Regions from separate parts of the Novibacillus thermophilus genome, predicted to be linked through region 3. Evidence: riboswitches for the same ligand, from Rfam matches in the RefSeq annotation. Region 3 holds a riboswitch; each other region holds the start of a gene.
What was found. Region 3 has a riboswitch for thiamine pyrophosphate ahead of tenA (thiaminase II). Riboswitches for the same ligand answer to the same signal wherever they lie in the genome.

Region 1 (7,771 bases), 1.6 Mb from region 3:
CCGCTTCTTTGGAACGATCCCCGCTTCAAAGCCCAAGCGCCCTGCCTCGATGGCCAACTTCATCGCTTCCGCCATTTTGACCGGGTCTTTTGCGGAGGAAACGGCTGTGTTGAGAAGGATGCCGTCGGCTCCGAGCTCCATGGCGAATGCTGCGTCGCGGGGGGAGCCTATGCCAGCGTCCACGATGACCGGGACGTCGGATTGCTCAATAATCAAGGATAGATTTAACGGATTGACGACGCCTTGGGCGGAACCAATGGGGGAGGCCCCCGGCATGACCGCATGGACGCCCAGCTCCTCTAGACGCTTCGCCAATACGACGTCATCTGACGTGTACGTCAGGACGATAAAACCTTCTTCCAACAACTTTTCAGACGCTTTCAACGTTTCGACAGGGTCCGGCAACAACGTTTTGTCACACCCGATCACTTCTACCTTGACCATGTCGCACAATCCTGACGCTTTTGCCAGTTTGGCGATGCGGACCGCCTCTTCTGCAGTTTTGGCACCGGCAGTGTTGGGCAACAGCGTGTATTGAGTGAGATCTAACTGCTCTAGAAAGTTCGGTTGCGTCGGCTCGAAAATGTTCATCCTTCTGACAGCGAACGTCAAGATTTCAGCTTCTGCCGCTTGTACGGCTTTGCGCTGGACATCCAGCGATGGATACTTGCCCGTTCCCAAAAGCAATCTCGAGTGAAACGTTTTATTGGCTATTTTCAACACGGCCATCAACCTCCTCCGACGAAATGAACAATTTCCACGCGGTCGCCTTGATCGAGTTTTTTCGAGGGGTAGTGCTCTTTGTCCACAATTTCCCGGTTGTGTTCGACGATGACAATCCGGTCTTGCAGATGGAAAAACTGAAGTAAATCGGAAATCGTCTGGACGCTGTCGTCAAGTGTCACCTCACGACCGTTCACGTGCAATTCCACCGCAGTCACCTCCTCTCGGTCGACGGAAGAGCGGTCATACGGACTTACTTGGCTTGAACAGACGACGTTCCTTTCCGTTTTGAAGGTCCGTCGAAGAAACGTGCTGCCGGTGAGATGTCCCTGTCGTAGCGCCAACGGTTAAACGGGTCGGGTTCCATGGCCTCCCCCCTTGTGCACAAAATGGAACGAGCGAGCAGCTTTTTGCGGATTTTCCGCCGAAAAAAGAGCAGACATGACGGCAATGCCGGCGGCACCCGCTTCAACAACGTCTTTTGCGTTGTGTGGATGAATGCCCCCAATGGCGACGACGGGCCGTTTCACCGTGTGGGCGACCGCCCTTAAAGCGTCCAACCCCCTCGGAGACAAACCGGGCTTTGAACGGGTTGTGAAGATATGCCCGAACATGACGTAATCGGCACCTTTTTGTTCCGCTTGGAGGGCGTCTTCCAGCGTGTGAACGGAAACGCCGGCTTTCAACTCGGGGAACTTTTCCTTCAACCGTTCGACGGGGATCCCTGCGGAAGGGAGGTGAACGTTGTGGAGGCCGAGCAGAAGGGCGATATCCACACGGTCGTTTACGACTAACTTCTCTCTCGGGACTCCGCTGTCAACGAGAGCTTGGATCAGTTGCACGATTTTTTTTGGCTGTTTATTTTTTTCCCTGATGTGGATAAAGTCGACGTCACGCTGGATGAGTAATAAAATTTCCGACAATTCCTCCACCGTTTGGGAGCCATCGGTCACGGCGTGGAGCTCGACGTGTTTCGCCTGTTTTAAATTCATTCCGCTTCACCTGCCATTTAAAAAACCACTTCCCAGTTGTGGAAAGTGGTTGAGGCTCACGTTTCTCCCATCACTTCCCTACGCTGGTATTGACCCAGATCAGGTTCAAAGGGTTTTAAAGTGTCACTTTAATCTCAGCCTTTCTCCAAAGGCACCCCTAGTGATTTTGTATTCATGTTTTCGCTTTCGTCAGCTGTTTGACTCCATCGTATCATAACACAGCAGGAGCTGCCAACCACAGACGGTGTATTCCTCCTAAGCTCCTTTTTGACAACTCGGGCAGTCGCCCACATTTCGGCTCACAGCAACAAGTAAGCGAGGGGAGTGGCAATCAGTATGGTCAACACGACGCGTTCGAACCAAATGACAACCAACTTGGGAATGCTCACCGGGATCTCCGTGGACAAAATGACGGGTATGACAGCGGAGAAGAATAAAATCGCAGACACGCACACGATGCCGGTAACGAATTTCGTCATCAGGGCGGCGTCCACTGTCAACAGGGCTGGCAAGAACATCTCCACAATGGAAAGGGCTGCAGCTTTCCCGGCGAGCAGCGGTTCAGGCAGTTGGACGAGTGCCGCAAACGGGTAGAACAAGTAGCCGAGGAAATCAAAAAGCGGCGTATATTCCGCTAACACGAGTCCGATGAGCCCGACAGACATGATGGACGGTAAAATGCTCATCGTCATCACGAAGCCGTCTTTTAAATTTTGCCATACATTTTTTGACAAATTTCCGCCGTTTCCATCGCTTTCATCCAGGCGTGGCGCAGGCGGTTGTTTTCTATTGTGATTTCCGGGGTCCCTTTTCCGTCATAGTAGTTTTCACTCATACGGTTCAGAGGCCAAATTCGGACTGTGATCGCTGTCACCACAAACGTCACGACAAAGGTTGTCCAGAAGTAAGCGTTCCACATGTCCATCAGACCGAGGGTGTCGGCCACCACCACCATAAACGTGACGGACACGGTGGAGAAACCGGTTGCAATGATAGTCGCCTCTTTGACCGTGCACTTCCCCTCTTTGAATAAGCGGTTAGTAATTAACAGACCGATGGAATAACTGCCGACGAAGGACGCCACGGCATCGAGAGCTGACCGGCCCGGCGTCTTCCAGACGGGTTTCATCACCGGCTGCATGAGGATGCTGATAAACTCCAGCAATCCGTAGCCGACGAGCAGGGCTAAAAATATGGAGCCGATTGGAACGAGCAACCCCACGGGGATGACGAGGGAATTGAGCAAAAACGGGCCCATGTTGTCGTGAAACAGCCAGGCTGGACCGAATTCAAAGACGAGCATGACGGTGATGATGAAGCCGAGAACTTTTAGGACTGAAAACGTGAGAGCGACCGCGTTTTCCTTCCACGTTTTGGCGACAAAGGGGTAAACGGCTCCCAGCGCTATGACGAAGAGTGCGTAATAAGGTGTCAGACTAGAGAACGCCGTACGAAAGCCCGAGACGATGTGATCGAGCATAATGGAGTTCGTGCCGTTTAGTGTCACCGGAATGAAAAACATAAAGATTCCGATGGCACTGAACAGAAAGAATCGACATGCCGCGGCTGGTGACACGGGAGGCTGTGCGAGTGTTTGGTTTGTTTTTGTCCGATGTAGTCCATCCAATGTGTGAACACTCCTTTCAGTCGTGTTGTCGCAAGTAGAATCCCGTCAGGAAACTGAGCATCGTGTGTACGCCGGCTTTGACAGTGGCCTGTGCGACATCTTTGTGCGGATCGAGGCAGACGATGTCCATCGCTTTCACATGCGGGTCGCGTCCGGCTGCCGTGACCGCCGTGAACAGTTCGTCGGTCTGCATGCCGCCGGGTGTCGTAGCTGGGGCTCCAGGACCGTACGCTATGTCGAGGACGTCCATGTCGACAGTGACATAAACGGTGTCCACGCGGCGCTTTAGATCGAGGAGCGCCTCCTGGATCACGGCATCTAAGCCGCGCTGGCGCGCGCGACGCATGGTCACGTATCGGATTCCCGCTCTGTCTGCGTACTCTTTGAGGGACTTGGCGTTGAAGAAACCGTGCAGTCCGATGTTCCAGACGTCTTCCCCTTTAATGGTGCCGCTCTCAATCAAGTTTCGAATGGGAGTCCCGTTGCTCGGGCCGTTGTCTTTTAGACTGCGCAGGTCAAAGTGGGTGTCCAGCTGCAAAATGCCGATCCGCTCGTCTGGGTGCGCTTTTTTCCACCCCTTCACGAGCATGGCCGTTATCGAATGGTCGCCGCCCAGTGCCAGCGGAAACGTGTTCGGATGGTGTGTGCGCATGGCGTACATCGCATCTGTAATGGCTTTGTGGCTCCAGGCGATGTCGGTCACGTGCTGCTTCACGTCTCCCAAGTCGACGACGTTTAGCGGCGTCAAATCTACGTCGTAATCAAGGTTGTACGGGACAAACCCTTTCCACGCTTGGCGCATGGCGTGGGGCGTTTCACTGGCGGCAGAGGCGCTGATCGACGAGCGGGACAGCGGGACCCCCAACAGGGTGACATCGACGTTTTGCCATTCAACGTGATCGGCGCCGGGGCTTAACGACCTGATCCACTCGTGAACTTTGGGTTCACGGACACCGGTTTCCTTTTGCCAGACAAAAGGCGGTGGATTTAATTGCGGGTACGGGTAAGTCGTCATGTTCATCACCTGCTCTTTGTTTAAAGGAGCGATCCTTGTTTGACCACGACCTTTCCTTTTTTCACGACTGTGTCGACGAGATTGACGGCGTAATTGTACTGCATGTAAGCGACGTTCGGAGCGTCGAAAATGACGAGATCGCCTTGTTTGCCAGTTTCGACGCTACCGATGACGTGGCCGCGCTTGATGGCGTGGGCGGCGTTGATCGTGGCGGCAGTAATGACTTCAGCCGGCGTCATGTTCATTGAAAGGCAGCCCAAGTTCATGATAAACGGCAGCGATTCTGTCGGCGATGAGCCGGGATTGCGGTCTGTCGACAACGCCACCGGCACGCCGGCATCGATCATTTTGCGGGCGTTTGCCGCTTCAGTCATGAGGAAGAACGCGGTCCCAGGCAGCAGAACGGCCACGACACCAGCATCGGCCATTTGCTTAATTCCTGCGTCTGTAACGCGCAGCAAATGGTCGGCCGACACGGCACCGACCCGGGCTGCGGTCTCCGCCCCTCGGTACGGTTCAATCTCGTCTGCGTGTATTTTCGGCAACAGGCCGTGTTCTTTTCCGGCGGTTAAAATGCGTTCTGACTGTTCCGGGGTAAAGACGCCCAGTTCGCAAAACACGTCGTTAAATTCGGCTAGGCCGCTTTCGGCCACTTTCGGGATCATCTCGTGAATGACAATGTCGACAAAGCGGTCTGGATCGTCTTTGTACGCTTCAGGGACTGCGTGGGCGCCCATAAAGGTGGAGACGATGTCGACGGGGTGATCGTCGTCTAACCGTTTGGCGACGCGCAACTGTTTCAGTTCGTGCTCCAGCGACAGGCCGTAACCGCTTTTTGCTTCTACTGTGGTCACCCCGTGTTGCAGGAAGCGGTCAAGCCGTGGAAGTGTCTCCTGATACAGCTGTTCCTCTGATGCATTCCGTGTCGCTTGGGTCGTACTGTGAATGCCGCCGCCGGCATTCATAATCTCCATGTAGGTGGCCCCGCTGAGCCGCATTTCGAACTCGTTCTCACGACTTCCGGCGAAGACGACGTGCGTGTGCGGGTCGACGAGGCCGGGGGTGACGACTTTGCCGCGGGCATCAATCTGGTCGGCTTCAGACAGGCGCTCACCCACTTGTGCCAAAACGTCTGAATCATGGCCGACGTAGCGAATGGTTCCGTCTTCGACCCAAACAGATCCGTCTTCAATGATCCCTAAGTCACTCATGCGTTTTCCACTAACCGGCGTTTCAGACGTTCCGCGCAGTGTGACGAGTTGCGCTGCACGGCGGACAAACAGTGGTTTCGTCATGACGGACCTCCTCTGCTGTATTTCTAACGCTTCGATAGACAGTCATCCTCAAAGTGCATCCTTTCAGTACATTCGCAACCTTCGGGTTATGCGGGCAACTGTGGACGTCCTTTTCATGCGGCGCTCACTGTCCTATTTCAACATCGGGATGTGTACACCCCGTTCGCGGGCGGTTTTTTGCGCCAGCTCGTAGCCAGCGTCGGCGTGACGGACCACGCCCATGCCGGGATCGGTCGTTAAGACGCGCTCCAGCCGCGCCTCGGCTGCTTTCGTACCGTCGGCGACGATGACCATGCCGGCGTGCAGAGAATACCCCATGCCGACTCCTCCGCCGTGGTGGACGGACACCCAGCTGGCACCGCCAACGGCGTTTATGAGGGCGTTCAAGATCGGCCAGTCGGCGACGGCGTCACTGCCGTCCTTCATGGCTTCGGTTTCACGATTTGGCGATGCGACCGATCCGGAATCGAGGTGGTCCCGTCCGATCACGATCGGCGCTTCCAGTTCGCCGTCTGCCACCATCTGGTTGATGATTTTGCCGAAGCGGGCTCTCTCCCCGTAGCCGAGCCAACAGATGCGCGACGGGAGTCCCTGGAAGGCAATTTTTTCGCGGGCCATGCGAATCCAGTTGCACAAGTGTTCATTGTCGCGGAACTCCCGCAAAATGACCTCGTCCGTTTTGTATATGTCTTCCGGGTTGCCGGAGAGGGCGACCCAGCGGAAGGGGCCTTTGCCTTCGCAAAATTGCGGCCGGATGTACGCCGGCACAAAACCGGGGAAATTAAAGGCATCTTTCACACCTTCGTCGTGGGCGACCTGGCGAATGTTGTTGCCGTAGTCAAAGGCGACGGCGCCTTTTTTCTGCATCTCGAGCATGGCCTCTACGTGTACGGCCATACTCTCCTTGGCTTTTTTCACGACAGCGTCAGGCGACGCTTGGCGCATCTCGCGTGCGTCTTCCAGGGTTACCCCAGCGGGAACGTAGCCGTTGAAGGGATCGTGGGCGGACGTCTGATCCGTCACGATGTCTGGGACAAATCCGCGCCGCACCATTTCGGGCAAAATTTCTGCCGCATTGCCGAGTAAGCCAATCGAGAGAGCCTTCTCCTTTTGCTTTGCTTCTTCCGCCAGACGAATGGCCTCATCGAGGGTATCCACCTTCATGTCGAGGTATCGCGTGTCGAGGCGCCGCTGGATGCGCGTTTCGTCCACTTCCACCGCGATGACGACGCCGTCGTTCATCGTGACGGCAAGGGGTTGGGCGCCGCCCATCCCGCCCAGGCCGGCGGTGACGGTAACCGTGCCTTTCAGCGTGCCGTTAAAATGTCGCCGGGCGCATTCGGCGAACGTCTCGTACGTTCCTTGGACGATGCCTTGACTGCCGATGTAAATCCAGCTGCCGGCCGTCATCTGTCCGTACATGATCAACCCTTTTTTGTCCAGTTCGTGGAAGTGCTCCCACGTGGCCCACGCCGGGACGAGGTTGGAATTGGCGATTAAGACGCGGGGCGCATCGGTGTGCGTCTTAAACACGGCCACGGGTTTGCCCGATTGGACGAGCATTGTTTCGTCGTCTTCCAACTGCTTTAGCGTGTCGACGATGGCGTTGAAACTCTCCCAGTTGCGGGCTGCTTTTCCAATGCCGCCGTACACGACGAGGTCTTGCGGCCGTTCTGCCACTTCCGGGTCGAGGTTGTTCATGAGCATGCGCAGAGCGGCCTCTTGAATCCACCCTTTCGTGTTCAATGTTGTGCCCCGCGGGGCGCGAATGGCTGTTCTGTGTGACATGTGAAAACCTCCGCATTCGTCAAGTACCGTTTAGTGGTTTACCACCATCTTAATCGCCCACATGTCAAAATAGATAGGCCATTTTTATTTGAATATACGCATTTAATTTAATTGAAAATTCGGCCGACAAAAAAGTAAGGTCTTACACCTTACTTTTCTTTTGATTTCTTACTTTTCTTTTGGCGGTATTCTCTCGGAGTTTCTCCGGTGGCCTCCTTAAAAATGCGGCTGAAGTAATTGGCGTCAGTAAATCCGACGTGTTCCGTAATTTCTTGTACCGTCCACGTCGACTCCGCCAACAGTTTCTTGGCGTGCTTCAATCGAACGCTTT
Region 2 (7,771 bases), 1.7 Mb from region 3:
GGGATTCGTCGAATTTACGGTGTTGCGGGGGATGCGGTTTTGCCGTTTCTACACGCTGTCGGACAGCAAACGGCCGTCCAGTACATCGCCGCCCGCCACGAATCAGGGGCCGCCTTCATGGCGTCTGCGGAAGGAAAGTGCTCCCGAGAAATGGCCGTATGCCTCGGCACGAGCGGACCTGGCCTCGTGAACATGCTAAACGGCATAGTCGACGCAACAGCCGACCGCGTCCCTTTGCTCGTCCTGACGGGACAAATCGCTTTGAAAAAAGTCGGGACTGAGGCGAAACAGTACATTGAACAGCAGCAAATGATCGCCCCCCTCGCCGTTTACTCGGCCCAGCTCCTGCATCCCGATGCCACTGTGGAGGTGTTGCAAAAGGCGGTCATCGAAGCTCACTCCAAGCGAGGGGTCGCCCACATATCCGTACCGGTGGATGTGTGGAATGTCCCCTGTTCACGGGAACCGCACCAGCCGACGGGTGTGTTAAAAACGAGTCGATACCAAAATCTCGAACAACTGGAGCAAGCTGTCAACCTTTTGTCCGCTGCGGAAGCCCCGATGATACTCATCGGCACCGGCGCAAGGGGCGCATCCAGAGCGATCGCCGAATTGGCGGAGGCGATGGGGGCTGGCATCGTCGAAACGTTGGGGGCGAAAGGCACCGTCCCGCACTCACACCCTCTAAATGTAGGCGGCATTGGAGAAGGTGGAAGTGAAGCGAGCCGAAATCTGTTGCAGCAGTCGGACTGCGTGCTCGCCGTCGGTGCCAACTGGTGGCCGGAGGGGTTCGTCCCAAAAGACACCCAAGTGATTCACATTGACACTGCGCCTGCCAGTATTGAGGCCCATCCGGAAGTGGTCTGCGGCCTTGTCGGCGATGCCGCCGAGATTCTCCCCCTCATCCAACAGCAACTGCCGCAAGGACCGAAGTCCTCTTGGCAAGGACACATTCACGAAGCGAGAGCACACTTCGACGCGTTCCTGGACAGGGAGCGCCAGAACGACGCCCACCCCGTTGCACCACAGCGCGTCATAGCCGCCCTCGATGAAACAGTGGACGATCGCGCCATCGTCGCAGTCGACACTGGTGACCACACGGTTTGGTTTAACCGCGTTTTCCGGGCCACACAGCAAGACATTCTCTTCTCTGGAAAATGGCGAACGATGGGGTTTGCCCTCCCTGCCGCCATTGCGGCGAAACTCACCTTTCCAGAGCGCCAGGTCGTCGCATGCGTCGGTGACGGCAGTTTTGCCATGACGATGATGGAATTGGCTACTGCTGTCACCTACCGCACTCCTGTCTCCGTCATTGTCATGAACAACCGTTCCCTCTCCATGGAGAAAAACAGCATGAATGCGCAAGGCATGCAACCTTTCGGCACCGAGCTCATCAACCCGAATTTCGCCGATCTCGCTCAAGCGTTCGGCGCCAAAGGCATTCACGTTGAGACTGCAGACGAGCTCTCACCTGCGTTGGAAACGGCGTTTACATGCGGCGAACCGGCCGTAGTGGACGTCCACACATCGGACGCGATGCCACCGTTCACCTATTTTAAACAGGCCGTTCAGTAGTTCCCAAGGAAGAACCCCTTGCCCTTTCCCTAGCGTCGTTCAATACGCCGTACCATTTAATCACGTCGATTTACATCCCTAAGTATTTCGCGCACAAACGGCGTGCCGTCGCCGTGTCTTTCGTATGATGTACGAGGACTCGTCCGTCTTTAAACGCCACAATTCTGTGGCCTTCGACTTGAAAAGAAAGGAGATGGGTATTGTACACCGTCTCGTTGTCCAGCGAACGAACACGTGCAGCCATGGACACTAAATCCCATTCCCGCACATTGCGCAACCGGATCTGGACGGTGTCGCGGCCACACAGGACGGAGGTGCTCGCTCCTTTTTGCCCCGACAGGTAAGGGTATGAAGGATGATCCCCACACGCGGGGCATGAGGGCTTCCGCTTGTGTGACACTTTCATTTCCACATGCTCGTTTTTCCACAGATCAAACGCAACAAACGTATCGCGGACAGAGGCTTCGTTGTGTGTCAACAGTTTAAGTGCTTCCGCCGCTTGATGGGATGCGACCATTTGGGATGCGGGGGCGATGACCCCCGTCGTATCGCACGTCTCCCTTTGCTGTGGAGTCTCTTCACCGAACAAACAGACAAGGCACGGAGTTTGTCCGGGCATCACTGTTAACGAAGCGCCGTAAGCGCCGATTACCGCGCCGTAAATCCAAGGGATCCCCGCCTCGCACGCCGCATCATTGAGTAAAAAACGCGTTTCAAAGTTGTCTGTTGCGTCAATGATGACATCCATGCCTTGAATGAAGTCGCGCACGTTATCCTTCGTCACGTCAGAGACGAGTGGTTCGATATGGACGTCGCGGTTGACGGCAGAAAGGTAGTGGTAAGCCGCAATCGCTTTTGGTTGCATACGGCGCGCATCTTGTTCGTTAAATAGCGTTTGTCGCTGTAAATTGGACCAGTCGACGTAATCGCGGTCGACGAGACGGATGTTTCCGACTCCTGCCCGTACAAGAATTTCCAACACCGGTCCCCCTAAGGCGCCAGCACCGACGACGAGCACCGAAGAGCGGCGCAAGTGCTCGACCCCTTTCTTGCCAATCGGGGTGAAAAGGGCAAGCCTTGAATATCGTTCATGCATTTTAAAACACCCTCTAGCCACTGTTGACGGCATTTTGTTCCATTTTAAATACTAACACAACGAAACATTTCTTGCCGGTAAATAATTAAGAACATTTGCCTTTCTTTAAATAATATGTTCTAATAGGATACAAAAAATTGATAATTTTAGCCACTAGGGGTGCATCGATTCGATGCTGAGAAAGAGCGCACTCTTGACCCTTAGAACCTGATCTAGTTCGTACTAGCGGAGGGAAGTGGTATATGCACTTATTGATGTGTAAGCCTATACCCCATCCTTTCCTGCGGGTGGGGTCTTTCGTGTACAGTTTCAGTTTGCGATCAAAATTGAGCTAGAGGTGAATGAAGCATGACCGTTTTATTTACAGACCGCCTGTGGAAAAAAGTGCGGCCGATCTGGAAGGCATATGTAGAACACCCGTTTGTCAGAGGAATCGGGGAAGGTTGGCTGGAACGGGAAAAGTTCAAACACTTTATGAAACAAGATTACGTTTATTTGATTGAATACTCCCGCGTCTTTGCCCTGGGAAGTGCAAAAGCCCACGATTTGCAAACGATGACGACCTTTGCCAACTTGTTGCACGAGACGTTAAATTTTGAAATGGAGCTTCACCGCCAATACGCCAAGAAATTTAATATTTCCCCTGAAGAATTAGAAGCAACCGAACCATCGGCCACGACGATAGCCTATACGAGTTATATGCTGAATGTGTCGCAAAAGGGGGGAATTGAGAACGTCATTGCCGCCGTTCTCACCTGTGCTTGGAGTTACAATTATGTCGGTCAAGCGTTAGCGCAATGGCGCGGTGCTTTAGAGCACGAATTTTACGGAAACTGGGTGCAGACGTATTCCTCCGAAGCGTTCACACAACTGGCAAATGACTGCAAGGACTTAATGAATGAAGTGGCCGACGGGAAACCTGAACACGAATTAGCGACATTAGAAGACATCGTCGTGAACACAAGCCGATTTGAGTACATGTTTTGGGACATGGCGGAAAACATCACAATGTGGCCGACAGATAAAGTAGAAGGCGTTCAACAAAACTAAATGGCGGGGCCTTACGGCTCCCGCCATTCGTTTCGCCTGGCAGCGACCTACTCTCCCAGGGGCTCTCGCCCCGAGTACCATCGGCGCTGGAGGGCTTAACGGTCGTGTTCGGCATGGGTACGCGTGTGTCCCCTCCGCTATGGCCACCAGACAGCATTCCCTCAAAACTGGTCGGAAGCATTCTCTCGATTAAGCCCTCGACCGATTCGTATCCGTCAGCTCAACGTGTTACCACGCTTACACCTCGGACCGATCCACCTCGTCTTCTCCAAGGGGTCTTACCCAAGCACCTGAGTGCCTGGTGGGAAATCTCATCTTGAGGGGGGCTTCACGCTTAGATGCTTTCAGCGCTTATCCCGGCCACACGTGGCTACCCAGCGATGCCCTTGGCAGAACAACTGGTCCACCAGCGGTGTGTCCGTCCCGGTCCTCTCGTACTAAGGACGGCTCCTCTTCAGATTTCCTGCGCCCACGACAGATAGGGACCGAACTGTCTCACGACGTTCTGAACCCAGCTCGCGTACCGCTTTAATGGGCGAACAGCCCAACCCTTGGGACCTGCTTCAGCCCCAGGATGCGATGAGCCGACATCGAGGTGCCAAACCTCCCCGTCGATGTGGACTCTTGGGGGAGATAAGCCTGTTATCCCCGGGGTAGCTTTTATCCGTTGAGCGATGGCCCTTCCACTCAGAACCACCGGATCACTAAGTCCGACTTTCGTCCCTGCTCGACCTGTCAGTCTCGCAGTCAAGCTCCCTTCTGCCTTTACACTCCTCACGCGATGTCCAACCGCGCTGAGGGAACCTTCGAGCGCCTCCGTTACCTTTTAGGAGGCGACCGCCCCAGTCAAACTGCCCACCTGACAATGTCCCGCCACCGGCTCACGGCGGTCGGTTAGGATTTAACCATGATGAGGGTGGTATCCCACCGGCGCCTCCCTCGATCCTGGCGAACCGATTTCTCTGGCTCCCACCTATCCTGTACACATCATCGCCAAATCCACTATCAGGCTGCAGTCAAGCTCCACGGGGTCTTTCCGTCTTGTCGTGGGTAATGCGCATCTTCACGCATACTACAATTTCACCGGGCCTCTCGTTGAGACAGTGTCCAAGTCGTTACGCCTTTCGTGCGGGTCGGAACTTACCCGACAAGGAATTTCGCTACCTTAGGACCGTTATAGTTACGGCCGCCGTTTACTGGGGCTTCGGTTCAGACCTTCGCTTCCGCTAAGTCCTCCCCTTAACCTTCCAGCACCGGGCAGGCGTCAGCCCCTATACGTCGCCTTGCGGCTTCGCAGAGACCTGTGTTTTTGCTAAACAGTCGCTTGGACCTCTTCACTGCGGCCCCCTCAGGCAACCTCTCGGCCACCCTAACGGGGCACCCCTTCTCCCAAAGTTACGGGGCCATTTTGCCGAGTTCCTTAACGAGAGTTCTCCCGTGCGCCTTAGGATCCTCTCCTCGCCTACCTGTGTCGGTTTGCGGTACGGGCACCGCGCTCCTCGCTAGAGGCTTTTCTTGTCAGTGTGGGTGCAGGGACTTCGCTACTCTAAGTTTCACTCCCCATCACGGCTCAAGATCCTCGCAACGCGGGATTTGCCTCGCGCTGCTCTCTCACCGCTTGGACAGGCACATCCATCCGCCTGCTCCCCTGCCCTCCTGCGTCCCCCTTCGCTCAATCGGAACGCGGTGGTACAGGAATCTCCACCTGTTCTCCATCGCCTACGCTCTTCAGCCTCGGCTTAGGTCCCGACTTACCCTGAGCGGACGAACCTTCCTCAGGAACCCTTAGGCTTTCGGCGGAGGGGATTCTCACCCCTCTTATCGTTACTCATACCGGCATTCTCACTACCCAGCGCTCCACATTCCCTCCCGGAAATCCTTCGCTGCACTGGGTACGCTCCCCTACCACGGTGTCCCGCCCATAGCTTCGGTGATCCGTTTAGCCCCGGTACATTTTCGGCGCGACGTCACTTGACCAGTGAGCTTTTACGCACTCTTTCAATGATGGCTGCTTCTAAGCCAACATCCTGGTTGTCTCGGCAACGCCACATCCTTTCCCACTTAACGGATACTTCGGGACCTTAGCTGATGGTCTGGGTTGTTCCCCTCTCGACGTCGAATCTTAGCACCCGACGTCTGACTCCCAGGAACCGAATCAACGGCATTCGGAGTTTGACTGCGATCGGTAACCCGTCGAGGGCCCCTCACGCAATCAGTGCTCTACCTCCGCGATTCTTCCCCTGAGGCTAGCCCTAAAGCTATTTCGGGGAGAACCAGCTATCTCCGAGTTCGATTGGCATTTCACCCCTACCCACCCCTCATCCCCGCCTTTTTCAACAGACGTGGGTGCGGGCCTCCAGTCGGTGTTACCCGACCTTCACCCTGGACATGGGTAGATCACTCGGTTTCGGGTCGACGACGCGCAACTAAAATCGCCCTCTTCAGACTCGCTTTCGCTACGGCTCCGCGTCTCCCGCTTAACCTCGCTACGCATCGTCACTCGCCGGTCCATTCTACAAAAGGTACGCCGTCATCCAGATTACCCGGACTCCGACTGCTTGTAGGCACACGGTTTCAGGTTCTCTTTCACTCCCCTCCCGGGGTGCTTTTCACCTTTCCCTCACGGTACTGGTGCGCTATCGGTCGCCAGGGAGTATTTAGCCTTGGGAGGTGGGCCTCCCTGCTTCCCACGGGGTTCCCCGTGCCCCGCGGTACTCGGGGTCCGTCTCGGAGCGGACAGAATTTCGCCTACAGGATTCTTACCTTCTCTGATGGGCCGTTCCAGGCCGCTTCGGCTATCCCGTCCGTTTCTCACTCCTTATGAGACGCCCCACAACCCCGACACTCAACTCAAACCCACTACGCATATGATAAATGCGTCTTGTGGATCTCAGTTGAGTGCCGGGTTTGGGCTGTTTCCGTTTCGCTCGCCGCTACTCAGGAAATCGCTTTGAGCACCCACGAAAGGTTCCCTTTCGCAGGGCCCGCCTTGCTTTCTTTTCCTCAGGGTACTAAGATGTTTCAGTTCCCCTGGTTGCCCTCCGCTGCCTATGCATTCAGCAACGGATGCTCTCCTATGAAAGAGAGCGGGTTCCCCCATTCGGACATCCCCGGATCTACGCCTGCTTACGGCTCCCCGAGGCATTTCGGTGTTCGCCCCGTCCTTCGTCGGCTCCTGGCGCCTAGGCATCCACCGTGCGCCCTTTCTTGCTTAATCGTTCTCGACATGACTCTCGTCATCCCGGTGAATGCTTCCGATCCAGTTTTCAAGGAACACATCCGCCCCTCCACGGGACGGCAGAGACCATTCTCTTCTGAGAATGTCTCCCTCAAAACTAAACGAACAAGCCGAACGCCTTTTTTTTACTCCGTAGAAAGGAGGTGATCCAGCCGCACCTTCCGATACGGCTACCTTGTTACGACTTCACCCCAATCATCTGTCCCACCTTCGGCGGCTGGCTCCTTACGGTTGCCTCACCGACTTCGGGTGTTACAGACTCTCGTGGTGTGACGGGCGGTGTGTACAAGGCCCGGGAACGTATTCACCGCGGCATGCTGATCCGCGATTACTAGCGATTCCTCCTTCACGCAGGCGAGTTGCAGCCTGCGATCCGAACTGAGACTGGCTTTTTAGGGATTGGCTCCGCGTCACCGCTTCGCTGCCCTCTGTACCAGCCATTGTAGCACGTGTGTCGCCCAGGACATAAGGGGCATGATGATTTGACGTCATCCCCACCTTCCTCCAGCTTGTCACTGGCAGTCAGCTTAGAGTGCCCAACTCAATGCTGGCAACTAAGCTCAAGGGTTGCGCTCGTTGCGGGACTTAACCCAACATCTCACGACACGAGCTGACGACAACCATGCACCACCTGTCTCTCTGTCCCCGAAGGGAAACCTCTATCTCTAGAGGGGTCAGAGGATGTCAAGCCCTGGTAAGGTTCTTCGCGTTGCTTCGAATTAAACCACATGCTCCACCGCTTGTGCGGGCCCCCGTCAATTCCTTTGAGTTTCAGCCTTGCGGCCGTACTCCCCAGGCGGAGTGCTTAATGT
Region 3 (7,771 bases):
TTCTATCTATTGCAAACGTGACGAATGTTCTACGCCAAATATCGATTATCGGAGTGTTGGCCGTCGGCATGACGTTTGTCATTCTGCTCGGCGGAATTGATTTGTCTGTCGGCTCAGTATTGGCTTTGACAGGTACTGTCATCATGGCTTCGCAGGCGGATTACGGTATGCCCGTATTTACGGCGATCGGACTTGGTTTGTTAGCCGGCGCGCTCATCGGAATGGTCAACGGATTGATGATCACTTACGGCAAAATTGCAGCCTTTATTGTCACGCTGGCGATGATGACGATTTCACGCTCCTTGGCTCTATACTATGCCGATGCCGGGTCCATCTCTGGTACGAACATGCAGTACGCAGCAATCGGCAATGGGTATCTATGGCAAATTCCTGTTCCCGTTATTATTTTCGTGATCATTGTGCTCATTGCTTACATGCTTTTAGAGAGAACGACTTTCGGACGACACGTATACGCCGTTGGCGGGAATGTACAAGCCGCAAGATTGTCTGCCGTCCCGGTGTACCGGGTGACGATACTGGCGTACATGATTTGTGGTTTAACAGCTGCTGTTGGTGCCGTTATAGAGACATCGCGGCTCAATTCCGTTTCCACGTCCAGTTCTGGAATGATGTATGAGTTGGATGCCATTGCCGCAGTCATTATCGGGGGTGCCAGCTTAGCTGGTGGACGTGGGCGTGTGATCGGAACATTGTTCGGAGTTCTCATACTAGGTGTATTAAGCAATGTGATGAACTTGCTCAACATTTCACCTTACATACAGGGGGTGGTCAAGGGAGCGATCATTTTAGCTGCGGTGTTGCTGCAGAAGAGGGGTTAGACGACAAAACGGCAGAATGCAGGGGGAGAAAAAATGGTGAACCGGGGTTTTTGGGTAACGGTCGTCATGGCACTAGCACTAATTTTGGGGATGGCGGCTTGCAGTGTCGACGAGCCTCCAGGTGCGGAAAGCGGGGAGATGAACAGTGAAAACAGTGATGGAGAAAGTGAAGGGGATACAGACGGGTCATCCGCCGGTGACGGCCCCTTTACGATAGGGATTTCGCTACCTGCGGCTGATCACGGTTGGATGGGGGCGCTGATCGCGAACGCTGAAGAGGAAGCCAAAAAACATGACAACGTTGAATACATTTTGCATACGGCTAACGATCCGAACAAACAGACGTCTGATATCGAAGATTTAATGACAAAAGGTGTCGATGCTATTGTCATGCTCCCGATTGAAACGGCTGCACTGACACCTGTAGCCGACACTGTCGCTGAACAGGGCATCCCGTTGGTTGTCGTGGATCGTGAGGTGAATACGGAAAGCTACCGCACATACGTGGGAGGAGATAATTACGGGATCGGGTTTGGAAATGGGAAATACTTAGTCGAAGGGCTGACAGAGAAAAACGGAGAACCGAGGGGAAGAGTCGTCGAAATTACAGGAGTTCCTTCCAGTGTGACTGATTTGCGGAGTCAAGGATTCCGCGATTATCTAGAAAACTATCCAGATATCGAAATTGTAGCCAGCCAACCAGGAGACTTTACCCGGGAAGCGGCCCTCAAAGCGACGGAAAACATTTTGCAGGCCAATCCAGAAATTGACGCTATTTACTCACAGGACGATGACATGACCATCGGCATCGTGCAAGCGATTCGAGACGCGCAGAGGCAAGATGAGATGTTCATCGTCAGTTCAGGGGAATGAAGGAAATTTACCAGATGATGAAGGAGAACCAAAACCCTGAGATCGTCGTTTCGTTAAGATATCCACCAACGATGGGGGCTCTCGGTGTCAATCTAGCAGTTAAACTGCTTAACGGCGATAGCCTAGACGGTTTTTGGGGAGAGAGCATTCCCCATCGAGTGATGTTGGAGGCGACACCTGTGACGCCTGAAAATGTAGAAGACTATTACGATCCTGATGCAATTTACTAGGTGAGAGAGTTCAATTGCTATAGACAAATGAAAGGAGAGATTCAAGATGAAGCTCGGAGTATTTGCTGTTCTGTTTGGGGAACTTTCACTGGAAGGTGCGCTAGACAAGGTAAAGGAAGCCGGTCTCGAAGCCGTGGAGATCGGGGCTGGCGGATACCCTGGCAACGCTCACTGCAACCCCCGACAATTGTTAAGTGATGAAGCGTCTATTTCCCGTTTAAAATCGGCTGTAGAGGAACGCGGATTAGAAATTAGTGCGTTAAGTTGTCACGGAAACCCGTTACATCCTGATGAAGAGATTGCAACTCTGCATCACCGGCAGTTTGAAGAAACGGTCAAGTTAGCGAGTGCCCTAGGTGTTGATACCGTTGTGACCTTTTCCGGCTGTCCAGGAGAATCGGAACACTCGAAGTACCCCGCATGGGTCACGTGTCCGTGGCCTCCTGATTTTCTGAAGGTGTTGGAATGGCAGTGGTCGGAAAAGGTGATCCCCTATTGGCAAAAGCAATCTGAGTTTTTGCGGGAACACGGGGTTCGCGTCGCCATCGAAGCCCACCCGGGATTTGTCGTGTACAACACTGAAACAGCACTTCGTTTAAGGAGGGAAGCCGGGGACAACATCGGGGTGAACTTTGATCCGTCCCACTTGTTCTGGCAAAATATGGATCCCGAAGAGTGTATTAAGGCACTTGGAGATTCTATCTACCACGTCCACGCGAAAGATACGTCGATAGATAAAAGAAACACCGCGTTAAACGGTGTTCTTGATGTCAAGCCGTACGCGCAGGAGCTGGAGCGCTCGTGGATTTTCCGTACCATCGGGTATGGGCACGGCGTGGAAGTGTGGAAAAATATTGTAAGTGCACTGAAGAAGGTTGGATACGACGGTGTCATCAGTATCGAACATGAAGATAGCCTCATGTCGGTCAATGAAGGATTTACCAAGGCGGTGGAATTGTTAAAGGATGCCTTAATCTATGAGAAAGCAGGTGAGATGTGGTGGGCGTAACCCGGTCTGTCCGTGTCGGGATGGTCGGCTACAAGTTTATGGGAAAGGCACACAGCCACGCTTACAAGGATGTCGGCCTGTTCTTTGACTTGGGAGCACAGGTGCGCATGCAGGCCATCTGTGGACGGAATGAAGCGGCCGTCAGAGAGGCGGCCGAGCAGTACGGCTGGGCGAGCTATGAAACGGACTACCGGCGTTTGGTCGAACGCGACGACCTTGACTTGATTGACGTCAATGCTCCCAGCAATGTGCACAAAGATATCGTGATCGCCGCTGCGCGCGCTGGGAAGCATGTCCTGTGTGAAAAGCCGTTAGCCCTTTCGCTGGCGGACGCGAGGGAGATGTTGGCGACGGCTGAAGCAGCGGGTGTCAAACACGGAATATGCTTTAACTACCGTTTTCTACCGGCGGTACAGTTGGCAAAGCAACTGATTGACGAAGGGAAGATCGGGGAAATCTATCACTACCGCGCTCTCTACTTGCAGGATTGGCTCGTTGATCCTAAAGCGCCTTTGGCCTGGCGCCTGCAAAGAGAAATAGCGGGTTCAGGCGCACACGGTGATCTGAATGCGCACTGCATCGATCTAGCTCGCTTTCTTATCGGGGATTTTGACTGTGTCGTGGGACAGAGCAAGACGTTTGTCAAACAGCGACCGAAACCTGTAGAGATGAGTGGATTAACTGCGAAAGGTTCCGGTGAAATGGGGGATGTGACGGTAGACGATACGACCTCGTTCCTCGCCCAGTTTAAAAACGGGGCTCTGGGAACGTTCGAAGCCACCAGGTATGCGACGGGATGGAAGAACGGGAACTTGTTTGAAATTAACGGGAGTAAAGGTTCGATCCGCTTTAACTTGGAGCGTCTCAATGAGTTGCAAGTGTATTTCGCTGATGAAGAACCCCGTACGCAAGGATTCAAAACGATTATGGTGACAGAAGATGTTCATCCGTATGCAGGTCACTGGTGGCCGCCAGGACACATTATTGGCTACGAACACGGGTTTGTCCATGTGGTGTACGAGTTGATTCAAAGTATTGTGGAAGACAAACCGTTTGTTCCCGACTTTTCGGACGGGGTCGAGTGCCAGCGTGTTTTGGAAGCGGTGGACCAATCCATTGAAACCGGTTCATGGGTGGCGATTGAAGACCTATAACGTGACCATTCAAGGCAACGCCAGTTTTTCGTAATGTTTATACAGGGAGTGGAACCTCCCTGTATAATGTTTGTGCCACGGCTTTCGCTTGCCGCAAAAGTGGATGATGGACGTGTGGCGAATGACGTAGTCCATGTCAATGTTGCCGTTACTCATCATCTTGTAGTAGCGGTAAAATCTGGCGTCGTAGTTGAACCGAATTTCGTCTATTTCCTTGATCGATTTGGAGTAAAGGGCGTTAATGATGTCTTGATCGGGCAAAATCAGCCTTTTTTTGTTTTCTTCGACAAAGTTGTAGATGTCTTGTTCGTTTATTTTCTCTCGCTGCAGCGGAAGGTTCATGAGCAACACGCCCGAATTGTAGTAAGCCTCGATTTCGTAAGGCCGTAACCTCAGTTTGTTAATTTCCGTTATGGAGACTCGGTCGTGATAGGCAGCGGCGTAAAGAAAGCCGGAAAGGTCCGTATCGTACAGGGATTGAATTTCGTTGATGACGAGAATGTCAGGGTCTAGGTACAAGATCTTGTCCAGATTCTCAGGTAAAAATTTGAAGGCCAAGAGCCGGTAGTACATTTCCTTTGTGTAATGCTTTAAGACGGGAGCCCTGTCAAAGTAGTCATCCTGTACTTCGACTTCGATAAGCGTTTGGCCGTGTTCAGCGACAAAATGGTCAATGTCGGAGACGTCCTCCCCTTTTAAGCGAGAGTGCATGAGGTAGATGTGAAAGGGTACACCTGGGTTGTTGATAAACATGGACTTCAGCATCACTTTGAGGGCCTTGAGGTAGTTCGCATTGATTGTCACCAGAATATTCATACATCCTCAACTCTCCAGTACAGTACTCATGATAAGTTGTCGATGAATAAACGGACGACGTCCGCTCCGCCGACAAACGTCCCCAGTGAACTTCCCAAATTGGCCAGTACGACCACTAACAGAATACGCGTCACCTTATTGTGCCAAAAACCTTTCACACTAAACACATCTTCGGAAAGTTTCTCGAAGTCGGCTACACTCGGTCGCTGCACGAAAGCTTGCGCAATGCCGGCAAACCACCCCGCTGCCAACAGGGGGTTTAACGACGTGATGGGAGCAGCGACAAACGCCGTCAAAATGGCAAGGGGGTGTCCTAACGCCAGGGCCGATCCAATGGCCGAGAGAGATCCGTTCCACAACACCCAACTCACCGTTTGCTGATATCCCGCCTCCGGATTCGTGAAAAACGTGTAGGCGATTGCAGCAAGAATGAGAAGGGGAATGGACCAGGCGACGATTTTGGGCCATGTTGGTTTAGGCGGGATTTGGCTCAGGTGGGCTAAATCGTGTTCCTTGTGGATCTCCCGCTTAATGCCGGGAACGTGGGCGGCTCCCACGACCGCGACGACTTTTTCCCCAGGGGCCTCTTTTATTTTTTGAGCCAAGTACTGGTCTCTTTCATCAATGAGCGGCACTTTCAACTTGGGGAACGTGGCGGTGAATTCGTGGAGAATGGCGTTAATCGCATCTTGCGACTTCATCTTTTCTAGTTCTTCTTCCGAGATGCTCTCCGTATTAAAAATGCTGGCGATCATTTGCGAAAGAAGTTTTACCTTTCCCCAAAATCCGATGCTGTGCCAAATGCGGGCAAACGTAATTTGTATGTTTCGGTCCGCGAGGACGAGGTTGGCCCCGGTCGTTTTTGCCGATTCGATCCCCTGTACCATCTCCTGGCCGGCCTGAATGCCGAACTGCTTGGCGATTCGTTTTTGAAAAGAAGAAATGGCCAAATTGACGAGCATCAGCGATGCTTTCTTTTCCTTAATCACCTTGAAAATGTCCGTTTCTTTCCACTTATTCCCTTTCACTAACGACTCATACCGCTGTTTGTCCAATTCAATGCAGACCGAATCGGGCCTTTCGGCCTCAATGACGTCTTTCACTTGTTCGGCACTGTGTTTCGACACGTGGGCCGTTCCGATCAGGATGTATTCCTTGCCCTGTAACTGTATTCGCGTGATGGTTTCGTTTGTTTCAGCCATAGTGTCCTTCCTTTTTTCTCGTCAGTCTTCCTTCATTATACAACAATTCATAAGATTGACATCCTCAAGGAACGTGATATGATGAAATCGTCATACAACATTCATTTCCGCTAGGGGCGCCTTGTATGAGGCTGAGATTAAAGCACAAGCTTTAAGACCCTTGGAACCTGATCTGGCTCGTACCAGCGGAGGGAAGTGGAGACGTTGTTTCATTTGGGACAAACGTGCGTCTTTCAAAACTTTCCTCCTCACAAGCCGGACACGAGAGCGAGGAGGATTTTTTTATGCGGTTTTCTGAGACGCTGCGCGACGCAGCCAAGACAAGTTGGGAGAAAAGTTTGAACCACCCGTTTGTGTTAGGGATTGTGCGCGGAGACTTGCCGTTGGAGACGTTCAGGTTTTACGTTTTGCAGGATATTTACTACTTGAAACACTTCGGGAAAGTTCACGCGATGGGGGCTGCGCAAGCGGACGACTTCCGGGTGACGTCACTGTTGGCGGGAAAAGCGAAACTGACGGCAGAGGCGGAGTTGACCGTGCATCGGGAACACGCCGAAGTACTGAACATTACGGATGACGACCTCGCCCAGTTTCGGCCGGCACCGACGGCTTACGCTTACACATCCCATTTGTACCGGGCCGCACTGTCTGGCCGGCTGGGGGATACGGTTGCCGCTCTGCTGCCGTGTTATTGGTTGTACGGAGAGATTGGACGCAAGTACCGCGATGCAACACCGAAGGAGCCCGTCTATCAAAATTGGATCAAAACGTATGCCAGCGACTGGTTCCAAACGTCGGTCCAGGAACAAATCGACCTTTTGGACCGCATTGCCAAAGACGCGAGTGAGAAGGAACGGCGCAGTATGAAAGAGCAATTTGTCATGGCCAGCGAATACGAACTTGCATTCTGGGAGATGGCCTATACGCAGGAAGCGTGGCCGTCCAATGAAACCATTTCTCAATGAATTTGGCTACCAATGAGTAGAGCGTCCTCTGAGGAGGACGCTCTGATTCGTTCAGGGGAGATGTATAAGGTTAGAAAGGTCCCCTGAACGGTCCGCCAAAGGGTCCGCCGAACGGACCGAAAAAGGGTCCGACAAACGGTCCGAAGAACGGCGGGTACGGTGGAAACAGTGGAATCCCTAATCCAAATCCGAACGGGAACAGATTCGTTTCGGCATACGGCTGCTGCTGAGTGTTGTACCACGGTTGTTCATAGCCTTGAACAGCGCCATGACCTGGATACTGCTGAACGTGAATTCCTTCATCGCGGTACGGTTCACTGGAATATTCCGGCTGCTGGTTGTCGGATACCGATGAGCTCACGTGTCAACCCTCCCTCGGTGTTCTTTTGCCCATGATAGCCTATGCAAAAGAACAACAAGGGAAACTTGTCATAAACGAAAAGTCAAAACGTAAAGATGGAAGTGGGACGAATGATTTCGACGACATAGGACATTCGTCGCATTTTTTTTAGGAAAATTAGAGGATTATTGACAAAGGTGTAGAAGACATAACAGGTAAGGGAGAAAGAGGGGGGAGTTCGTGTTAAAAATTGCGTTGTTGTGCCTTTTGTTTTTATCTCTGTTATTCTTCTTAATCGACCAGAGAAAGGGGTATCCGTGCGTCGATCCGGAAGAGGAACGGC
Region 4 (7,771 bases), 980 kb from region 3:
CGAACTGTTGTGGCACAAGCGAGTAGACGGTAAACTCATCCCAGCAGACGAAAAGCATTTACGCAAAGTGAGAGGCAAAATCGGCATGGTCTTTCAGCAGTACAATTTATTTCCGCACATGACGATTATGCGCAATTGCATCACCGCACCAGTTCACGTTCTCGGTCTGTCCAAGGAAGAGGCGGAAGAACGGGCAGTGACGATGCTGGAAAAAGTCGGTCTTCGCGACAAGGTGGACGCTTATCCTTCCCAGCTGTCTGGAGGACAGCAACAGCGTGTCGCCATTGCGCGGGCGCTGGTGATGCAGCCGAAAGTGATGTTGTTTGACGAGGTGACGGCGGCACTCGACCCGGAACTCGTCGGGGAAGTGCTTTCGGTCATTAAAGACATCGCTTCGGAAGGCAAGACGACGATGATTTTGATTACGCACGAAATGGAGTTTGCCCGGGACGTGGCTGACAGAATTGTGTTTCTCGACAACGGCCGCATCGGAGAGCAGGGGACACCGGGTGATGTTTTAGAAAACCCAAAGAGTGAACGATTGCAGTCGTTTTTGAAGCGGTTCCGGGCGAACGGCAACGGCACGTGATGGCACGTGATGCATCCGCCGAGCAGTGAGTATGCAACAGCCTAAAGACAAGACAAAACAGCGTTTGCGCGTGTGCGACAGCCGATGTTCACCGATACAAGATGAACATCGGCTGTTTTTTCTAGTGACGTACTGCGGGAGAGAAGCGTCTCCTTATGAAATTGTATACAATCATTATTTTATGTAAACTAACCCTCAGAAAAGAAAGGAGACGCAAAGGTTACATGTTTTTGTCCGGCGTGACATACGCGTTGCGCCCGGCACCGAGACCGGCAAACAACATACAGAATGAAACAAACATCAGTACCGTTAACGGAACGGACCATGTCTGAGTCAGATCGTAAAGATAACCGATAGCCACTGGACCGACTGCGGCCAGTAGATAGCCGACAGACTGGGCCATCCCTGAAAGTTCTGCCGCTTGTTGAGCATTTCTTGCACGAAGGGCGAGGAATGCGAGCGCCAGGCTGATGGTGGAGCTTTGGCCGATTCCAAGAAGCGTGATCCACACGTACACCCAGGCCGTCTTCAAGCTGAGCAGCCCGGCAAAAGCGACGATATAAAGCGAACTGATTGCAAACACGATGCGTTTTTGATTGGGACGGCGATCTGCAAGAACAGACACGATAAATGTCGCCGGAAGACCGATGAGCTGCATATAGGATACCATCCATCCGGACGTCGAAGGGTCCATGCCGCTATCGTGAAGGAGATTGGGAATCCACGTCACGGTGACATAAAAAATAGACGACTGTAATCCCATGAAGCAAGTCACTTGCCACGCGAGAGGAGAGCGCCAAAGCCCCCCTAGCTTCACGTCGATCCTTTGCGAAGTACCCGATCGGTTTTGATGGCGGAGTTGAGGGAGCCAAACAAGTGCGGCAAAAGCCGCTAAAACGGCCCAAAACCCGAGCGCGCTTCGCCACCCGAAACCTAAATGCGACGCCAGGGGAACGCTCACACCGGATCCAAGCGCTGCAAAACCGCCCATAAACGTCGTGTACACACCTGTCATGAGACCGACTCTGTCGGAAAATTTCTGTTTAATGAGACTCGGCAGCAGGACGTTGGAGACCGCAATGGCCGTGCCGATCGTAAAGGTGCCGGTATACAAGGTAGACATTGAGGGGGTCGAGCGCAACATAATCCCGGCAACTAACGTCATGAGGCCGAGAAACAAAGTCATTTCGATACCTAGTCTGCGGCTAAACTTCGGCGCCAACGGAGAAAAGACGGCAAAGGCGACTAAAGGGAGAGTCGTGAGGAGGCCAGCTAAACCGTTGGATAAATGCATGTCGTCACGTATAAATCCGATGAGAGGGCCGACAGACGTAATCGCCGGACGCAAATTGGCGGAGATCGCTACAATCCCTATAAGAAGAACAATATCAGCACGCTTAACATTTACTTTGTCTTTTATTCTCATCATGTGTCATTTTCCCCTTACTCTTAGTATAACTTAAACGGGGGACAGGTTTGAGAGACTAGGCAGAACTGTTTCAATCATAAACGTAGATATACACCACAGCAATTCGCATTAAAATATTTGAAACTAGCATCCTTACGATCCAACTGGACGAATGTGACCAACTCCAAGGCATAATAGGCCAAATCCCCCTAACGAAGCGCTGTTCGATCAGAGACGGTTAGCAGGGAAAACATAATATCCGTCCGCATTTGGGAGAGCCTACTACTATAGTCAAGGCAATGGATTGTAAGGAAACCTTATTACAAATCACATCTATATAACTGATGAAGGATGAAAGGGCTGGTGACTTCCGTTAGGCGATGAGGGAGGCTTTTGTCAACTTCTTGGCCATATAGTACCGTTACAAAATATAAGTTTTGTAACTATATATGTAAAATCGTCTGAACCTCAGAACAACCGCTGCCCTCTTCTTTTTCTCTTCAGTAGCTTTTTGATCTGTAAAACTGGAGAGCGTTGCATTGACAGATAGCGGTGATAAAACCTATAATAGCTGTAAGCGCATGAATTTCATACATTCTGCGGGAGCTCGGGTAAACCGGGCTGAGAGGATGGTTAGTTGTCACCGTCGACCGCTTAACCTGAACTGGGTAATGCCAGCGGAGGGAACATCTAAGAATTTTTTGCACCGCGGATGGCATCTGCGGTGTTTTTACTTGAACGTCGACGGGCCTCCCCCCCTCTGCAGCAGAGTGCATGAATGTACTGAAACTCAACTATTTTACGGAGTGATGATCATGGGACAGGTACCGAGAGCTTTAACGATTGCCGGAACGGACCCGTCGGGAGGTGCGGGCATTCATGCCGACTTAAAAACGTTTCAGGAATTGTGCGTTTACGGCATGTCCGTCATCACGGCTGTCGTCAGTCAAAACACGCTGGGCGTCAAAACCTTTTTAGACATGCCCCTCGAGCTCATTGAAAGCCAGATGGACGCCGTTTACGAAGACATTCGTCCCAATGCTGTGAAAACGGGCATGCTCTCCCAGTCCGACGTCATTCGGTTAGTCGCGCAGAAGATGAAGGCGTACAATGTTGACAACTACGTCATGGACCCAGTGATGGTTGCCAAAAGCGGTGACGCACTCCTCGCCGAAACGGCGAAAAAAGAGCTGGTCAACGAACTGCTCCCTTTGACGACGATTGTAACCCCCAATCTTCCCGAAGCAGAAGAAATCACTGGGCGCACAATTCAGAACGTCCAGCAGATGAAAGACGCTGCTAAACAGATCGTCGATGAGTTCGGTGCTACTGCTGTCGTCGTGAAAGGCGGGCATTTGGATGACGAGGCCCGCGACATTTATTACGACGGTTCGGTGTTTGACGAACTGGTCGCTTCACGCTATGACACAAAACACACCCACGGAACCGGTTGTACGTTTTCTGCTGCTATTACGGCGGAGCTAGCCAAAGGGACTCCCCTTCGACAGGCTGTAGAAACGGCAAAGACCTATATTACCGAAGCGATTAAACACCCTATCCATTTAGGGCGCGGTCACGGCCCTGTCAACCACTGGGCTTACCGCAACAGACAGGAGGGGTTATCCCGTGCGTGAACAGATGGAGACGTTGTTGGCAACATTGCGCCAACGGAAACCACTCATCCACAACATTACGAATCTCGTTGTGACCAATTTTACAGCTAACGGGACGCTCGCGATCGGGGCGTCACCCGTGATGACTTCGGAACCGCGAGAAGTGGCCGACATGGTGGCCCACGCCGGGGCCCTTGTGTTAAATGCTGGCACTTTGACAGAACGCACGGTAGAGGCGATGCAGTTGGCAGGTCACGCTGCGAACCGGTTGAAGATCCCGGTTATTTTGGATCCAGTCGGGTACGGGACGACGGCTTACCGCAATGAACAGATCCAGCAGCTGTTAGCCGAACTGGACATTGCCGTCGTCCGCGGAAATGCGGCTGAAATTGCCGCATTGTGCGGTGTGGCGTGGGGACAGAAAGGGGTTGACGCATCTGATGACGGCGGCGACCGCGTGCAGCTGGCGCAGTCTTTCGTGAACAAGTACGGGACAACGGTGGCAGTGACGGGAAAAACGGACGTGGTCGCGGGCCTTGACAGCACCGTCGTCATTGAAGGCGGCCATCCCCTACTTCCTTACATTACAGGCTCTGGCTGTTTAACCACCGCTATCGTCGGCGCCTGTCACGCCGTCACAAACGACTCCACCCTTGCCGCCGTGGCGGGTTTAAGTGCGATGGCTGTAGCGGCGGAGCTGGCAGCACGGTCGGCAAAAGGCCCCGGCGAGCTAAACTGGCGTTTAATCGATGCCCTTTATTTGATGACACCTCGTGAGCTGCGTGACATGGCCAAACTATCGGTTTTGGAGGGGAATGTGTGATGGTCCCGGCCCGTCACTTATCCTTATACTTCGTCATGGGCAGTCAAGACTGTGCCCCTCCCCTCTCTCCTGTCGATGTGCTGAAAAAGGCGATTGCAGGTGGTATTACGTGTTTTCAGTTTAGAGACAAGCATTCGGGCTTGACGATGAAAGAAACGTTGGCCCTCGGGCGCGCTTTGCGCAGCGAATGTCGCCAACACCACATCCCTTTCATTGTGAACGATCGTGTAGATTTGGCCTTGTTGCTCGAGGCTGACGGCATTCACGTCGGACAAGACGACCTCCCTGTCGAAGACGTTCGCGCGTTAACGGGTGACGACATGTGGGTTGGCGTCTCTGTCCACACGTTACAAGAAGCGGAAGAGGCGATTGCTTCTGGGGCTGACTATCTCGGAGTTGGGCCGATGTTTCCCACCCGTTCAAAAAGCGATGCCAAAACTCCCCTCGGACCAGAAGGGTTGGCTGCGCTCTGTAAACAACTGACACGGCCGATCCCGATTGTCGCCATCGGTGGCATTCGAGCCGCGCACGTCCCTGACATTCTCTCGGCCGGAGCTGACGGTGTGGCTGTCATTTCGGCCATAGCTTCCCAAACGGACCCGGAGGCGGCGGCCAGAGCGCTTTTGCAAACGGTCGAAACGGAACGGAGGAAAGTTCAACCGTGAGGAGAAAAAGCCAAGTACAGCGTTTGACAGCGATGGCCGTCTTGGTTGCGATCGGTACTGTCAGTTCACAGTTTATCTGGTTTCCTGCCGGTATAGCGAAAGCCTATCCGGTACAGCATGCCATCAATGTGTTGGCAGCCGTCCTGTTCGGCCCCCTTCCCGCGGTCACTGTCGCTTTTTTGATCGGGGTACTCCGAAATTTGCTCGGTGTCGGGACGATTTTTGCTTTTCCAGGGGGGATGGTCGGTGCTTTGTTGGCAGGGTGGCTGTACCGGCGAAAGCGGCTAATACGGTTTGCGGCAGCTGGAGAAATGATCGGAACGGGTATTTTGGGCTCACTTCTGAGTGTTCCGATGGCACGTATCTTCTTCGGCGAAACGAAAGCCGTGCTAGCCTTTGTCCCAGGTTTTCTCGTGAGCAGTACCGCTGGCGCCATCATCGGAGTCATCATCGTCCGGTACCTCCAAAAGTTACCGTTAAACGGCGGCAGATCTTGAAGGAAAAACGGAAAGCCAAAACTGGTCTTTCGGAGGCGAAGAGATAGGGTGAGACAGCGCAGGTTAGCTGGAAATGATCAGGGAAAGGGGAACCGAAGGGTTCCCCTTTGGCGAGACGGGTTATCGAAAGAACCGATGACAGCTAACTTGAATACACATCGTGCGACCCGTATTCTAAATACACTTCAGCCAGTTTCAATGCACTCACGACGTTGACGTAGCCCGGCTGGCTGCCCTTCAGATGTGTAGACGAACTGACGAGAATCGACTTCACATCGTTAGGTGACAACGATTCATTGTGCTGTATGAGCAACGCGGCGACGCCGGCACAGAGTGGTGTGGCCATCGACGTTCCGGACAGTTCCACGTATCCGTCGAGCGGAGAAGAAAGGTCTCCCCTTTCAATTCTTCTGTTCAGCGGTGAATTCTCTGCCAGAAGTGAGACGATCTTTTCCCCCGGGGCTAACACATCTGGCTTGTTGAGGTGGTCGACGGTAGGACCGCGGCTGGAGAATTCCGATTCTTTATCGTCTTCAGTCGTCTCCGTGTTCTGATCGTACGTAGCACCGACGGTCACAATGGAGGGGTGGAATCCCGGCGTGCCGATAGTGCCCGGCTCAGGGCCTTCATTCCCCGCAGCCGCACACACGACGATACCGTTGTGCCACGCTTGCTCCACCATTCGACTCAACGGATCATCCGTGTAAGGTTCAGTTGCCGGTCCGCCTAAAGACAGGTTTATCACGCGGATGTTGTACTGTTCTTTTTCCTGGATACACCAGTCGATGCCCCTCATGATCGTCGATACTTGACCAGAACCTCGGTTGTCCAGCACTTTCACGCCGACGAGATTGGCTTCGGGAGCACTACCGACATATTTACCGTCAGAACGATAGCCGTTTCCGGCAATAATCCCCGCTACGTGCGTTCCGTGGCCGTTGTCATCGTAAGATTCTGTCTCGTTTCCGACTAAATCGTTAAAACCTGCGAGACGGTTTTCAGGTTTGGTGAGGTCGTCGTGAGCCTCTATCCCCGTATCGAGCACTGCCACCGTGATGCCCTTGCCAGTCAACCCCCACCGGGCGTGCGCTTCGTCCGCAGCGACAGTCGGAACGGCCACATCGAGGTAGGCGCGCACTTGTTGATCGTAGAAGATGCGCTTGACGCCCGGGTGGTGGGCCGCTTCCCGCAAAGTATCTTGACAAATAGTGGCAGTAACCATGGGGATGTACTTCAATTCGTTTACGATTTCGTCTCGTTTACGCTGTTGGCAGAGTTGCTTGATCTCCTGCCGCTCCTCTTCTTTTGCGTTTGGGGTCATCTCGATTATAACAGGTAATGTCGATTCGCTCTTTACTCCTGGCAACGTATCCGCCAACGTGCGATCCAACACTTGCACGGCCTTCTGTTCCCAACCTTTGAACAATGGATTCACGATGCTCCCTCCTTCAACATGCGATAAAAAATTTATCTGTTTTATTGTCATTATATCTTAAATTTTTAAAAATATGAAGTAAAATTTAAATATTTATTATCTCAACGGCACAATGAAAGCGACCATCATGATAAAGTGCAGGATGCTTCCGGCCATCACAAACAAGTGGAATATTTCGTGAAATCCAAAGCGGTTGGGATAGAAGTCAAAACTTTTCGTCGCGTATATCACCGCCCCTATCGTATAGGCGATGCCGCCGGCCATCATCAATACAATGGCTCCGAGTGGTAAGTTGTCAACCAGTTGAACAAACGGAACGACGGCGATCCAGCCCAGTGTGACGTAAAATGCCGTTGAAATCAATCGCGGCGTTTGAACAAAAGCTAATTTGATGACGATGCCAACGAAAGCGAGCACCCAGACAGCTGAAAGCATCGTCCATCGCCAGGAACCCTCAAGTCCGTAGTAAAAAACGGGTGTGTACGAACCCGCGATGAACACATAGATGGCGACGTGGTCGATTTTCCTCAGTATGTACTCTTTCCGCGGTGTCGTTTTGATCCAATGGTACAGAGAACTTGCACCGTACAACACGATGATACTCACGCCGTATATCGTCATCGTCACAAGCTTGGTCATGTTTTCCCGCGTCAATGTAATGAGAAACACTAACCCTACAATGGCAGCGATAAACGTGACAAAATGGGTCCACGTGTTCACTGGTTCTTTCATCTTCAACCG

Region 1: another riboswitch for thiamine pyrophosphate. It lies ahead of tenI (thiazole tautomerase TenI); the one in region 3 lies ahead of tenA (thiaminase II).
Region 2: another riboswitch for thiamine pyrophosphate. It lies ahead of tenA (thiaminase II); the one in region 3 lies ahead of tenA (thiaminase II).
Region 4: another riboswitch for thiamine pyrophosphate. It lies ahead of thiD (bifunctional hydroxymethylpyrimidine kinase/phosphomethylpyrimidine kinase); the one in region 3 lies ahead of tenA (thiaminase II).

The regions. Positions count from the first base shown of each region.
Region 1 covers NZ_CP019699.1:3,555,621-3,563,391, reverse strand. Annotated here, with positions in the region: gene B0W44_RS17335 (thiazole synthase) at 1-729, opposite strand, end outside; gene thiS (sulfur carrier protein ThiS) at 729-932, opposite strand; gene tenI (thiazole tautomerase TenI) at 1,071-1,715, opposite strand; TPP riboswitch at 1,774-1,884, opposite strand; partial or broken gene B0W44_RS17320 (YjiH family protein) at 2,015-3,342, opposite strand; gene B0W44_RS17315 (agmatinase family protein) at 3,359-4,357, opposite strand; gene hutI (imidazolonepropionase) at 4,378-5,652, opposite strand; gene hutU (urocanate hydratase) at 5,785-7,440, opposite strand; gene B0W44_RS17300 (helix-turn-helix domain-containing protein) at 7,590-7,771, opposite strand, start outside.
Region 2 covers NZ_CP019699.1:338,935-346,705, reverse strand. Annotated here, with positions in the region: gene B0W44_RS01875 (thiamine pyrophosphate-binding protein) at 1-1,575, shown strand, start outside; gene B0W44_RS01870 (ThiF family adenylyltransferase) at 1,646-2,671, opposite strand; TPP riboswitch at 2,817-2,922, shown strand; gene tenA (thiaminase II) at 3,020-3,721, shown strand; rRNA gene rrf (5S ribosomal RNA) at 3,756-3,872, opposite strand; rRNA gene B0W44_RS01855 (23S ribosomal RNA) at 3,907-6,938, opposite strand; rRNA gene B0W44_RS01850 (16S ribosomal RNA) at 7,096-7,771, opposite strand, start outside.
Region 3 covers NZ_CP019699.1:1,998,666-2,006,436, forward strand. Annotated here, with positions in the region: gene B0W44_RS09950 (ABC transporter permease) at 1-839, shown strand, start outside; gene B0W44_RS09955 (substrate-binding domain-containing protein) at 873-1,712, shown strand; gene B0W44_RS09960 (hypothetical protein) at 1,709-1,942, shown strand; gene B0W44_RS09965 (sugar phosphate isomerase/epimerase family protein) at 1,989-2,951, shown strand; gene B0W44_RS09970 (Gfo/Idh/MocA family protein) at 2,972-4,105, shown strand; gene B0W44_RS09975 (glycosyltransferase family 8 protein) at 4,115-4,921, opposite strand; gene B0W44_RS09980 (TraB/GumN family protein) at 4,948-6,123, opposite strand; TPP riboswitch at 6,226-6,334, shown strand; gene tenA (thiaminase II) at 6,408-7,088, shown strand; gene B0W44_RS09990 (hypothetical protein) at 7,159-7,449, opposite strand; gene B0W44_RS18145 (hypothetical protein) at 7,669-7,771, shown strand, end outside.
Region 4 covers NZ_CP019699.1:2,976,488-2,984,258, reverse strand. Annotated here, with positions in the region: gene ehuA (ectoine/hydroxyectoine ABC transporter ATP-binding protein EhuA) at 1-589, shown strand, start outside; gene B0W44_RS14535 (CynX/NimT family MFS transporter) at 810-2,018, opposite strand; TPP riboswitch at 2,587-2,700, shown strand; gene thiD (bifunctional hydroxymethylpyrimidine kinase/phosphomethylpyrimidine kinase) at 2,813-3,631, shown strand; gene thiM (hydroxyethylthiazole kinase) at 3,636-4,433, shown strand; gene thiE (thiamine phosphate synthase) at 4,433-5,098, shown strand; gene thiW (energy coupling factor transporter S component ThiW) at 5,095-5,595, shown strand; gene B0W44_RS14510 (S8 family peptidase) at 5,738-7,030, opposite strand; gene trhA (PAQR family membrane homeostasis protein TrhA) at 7,127-7,771, opposite strand, start outside.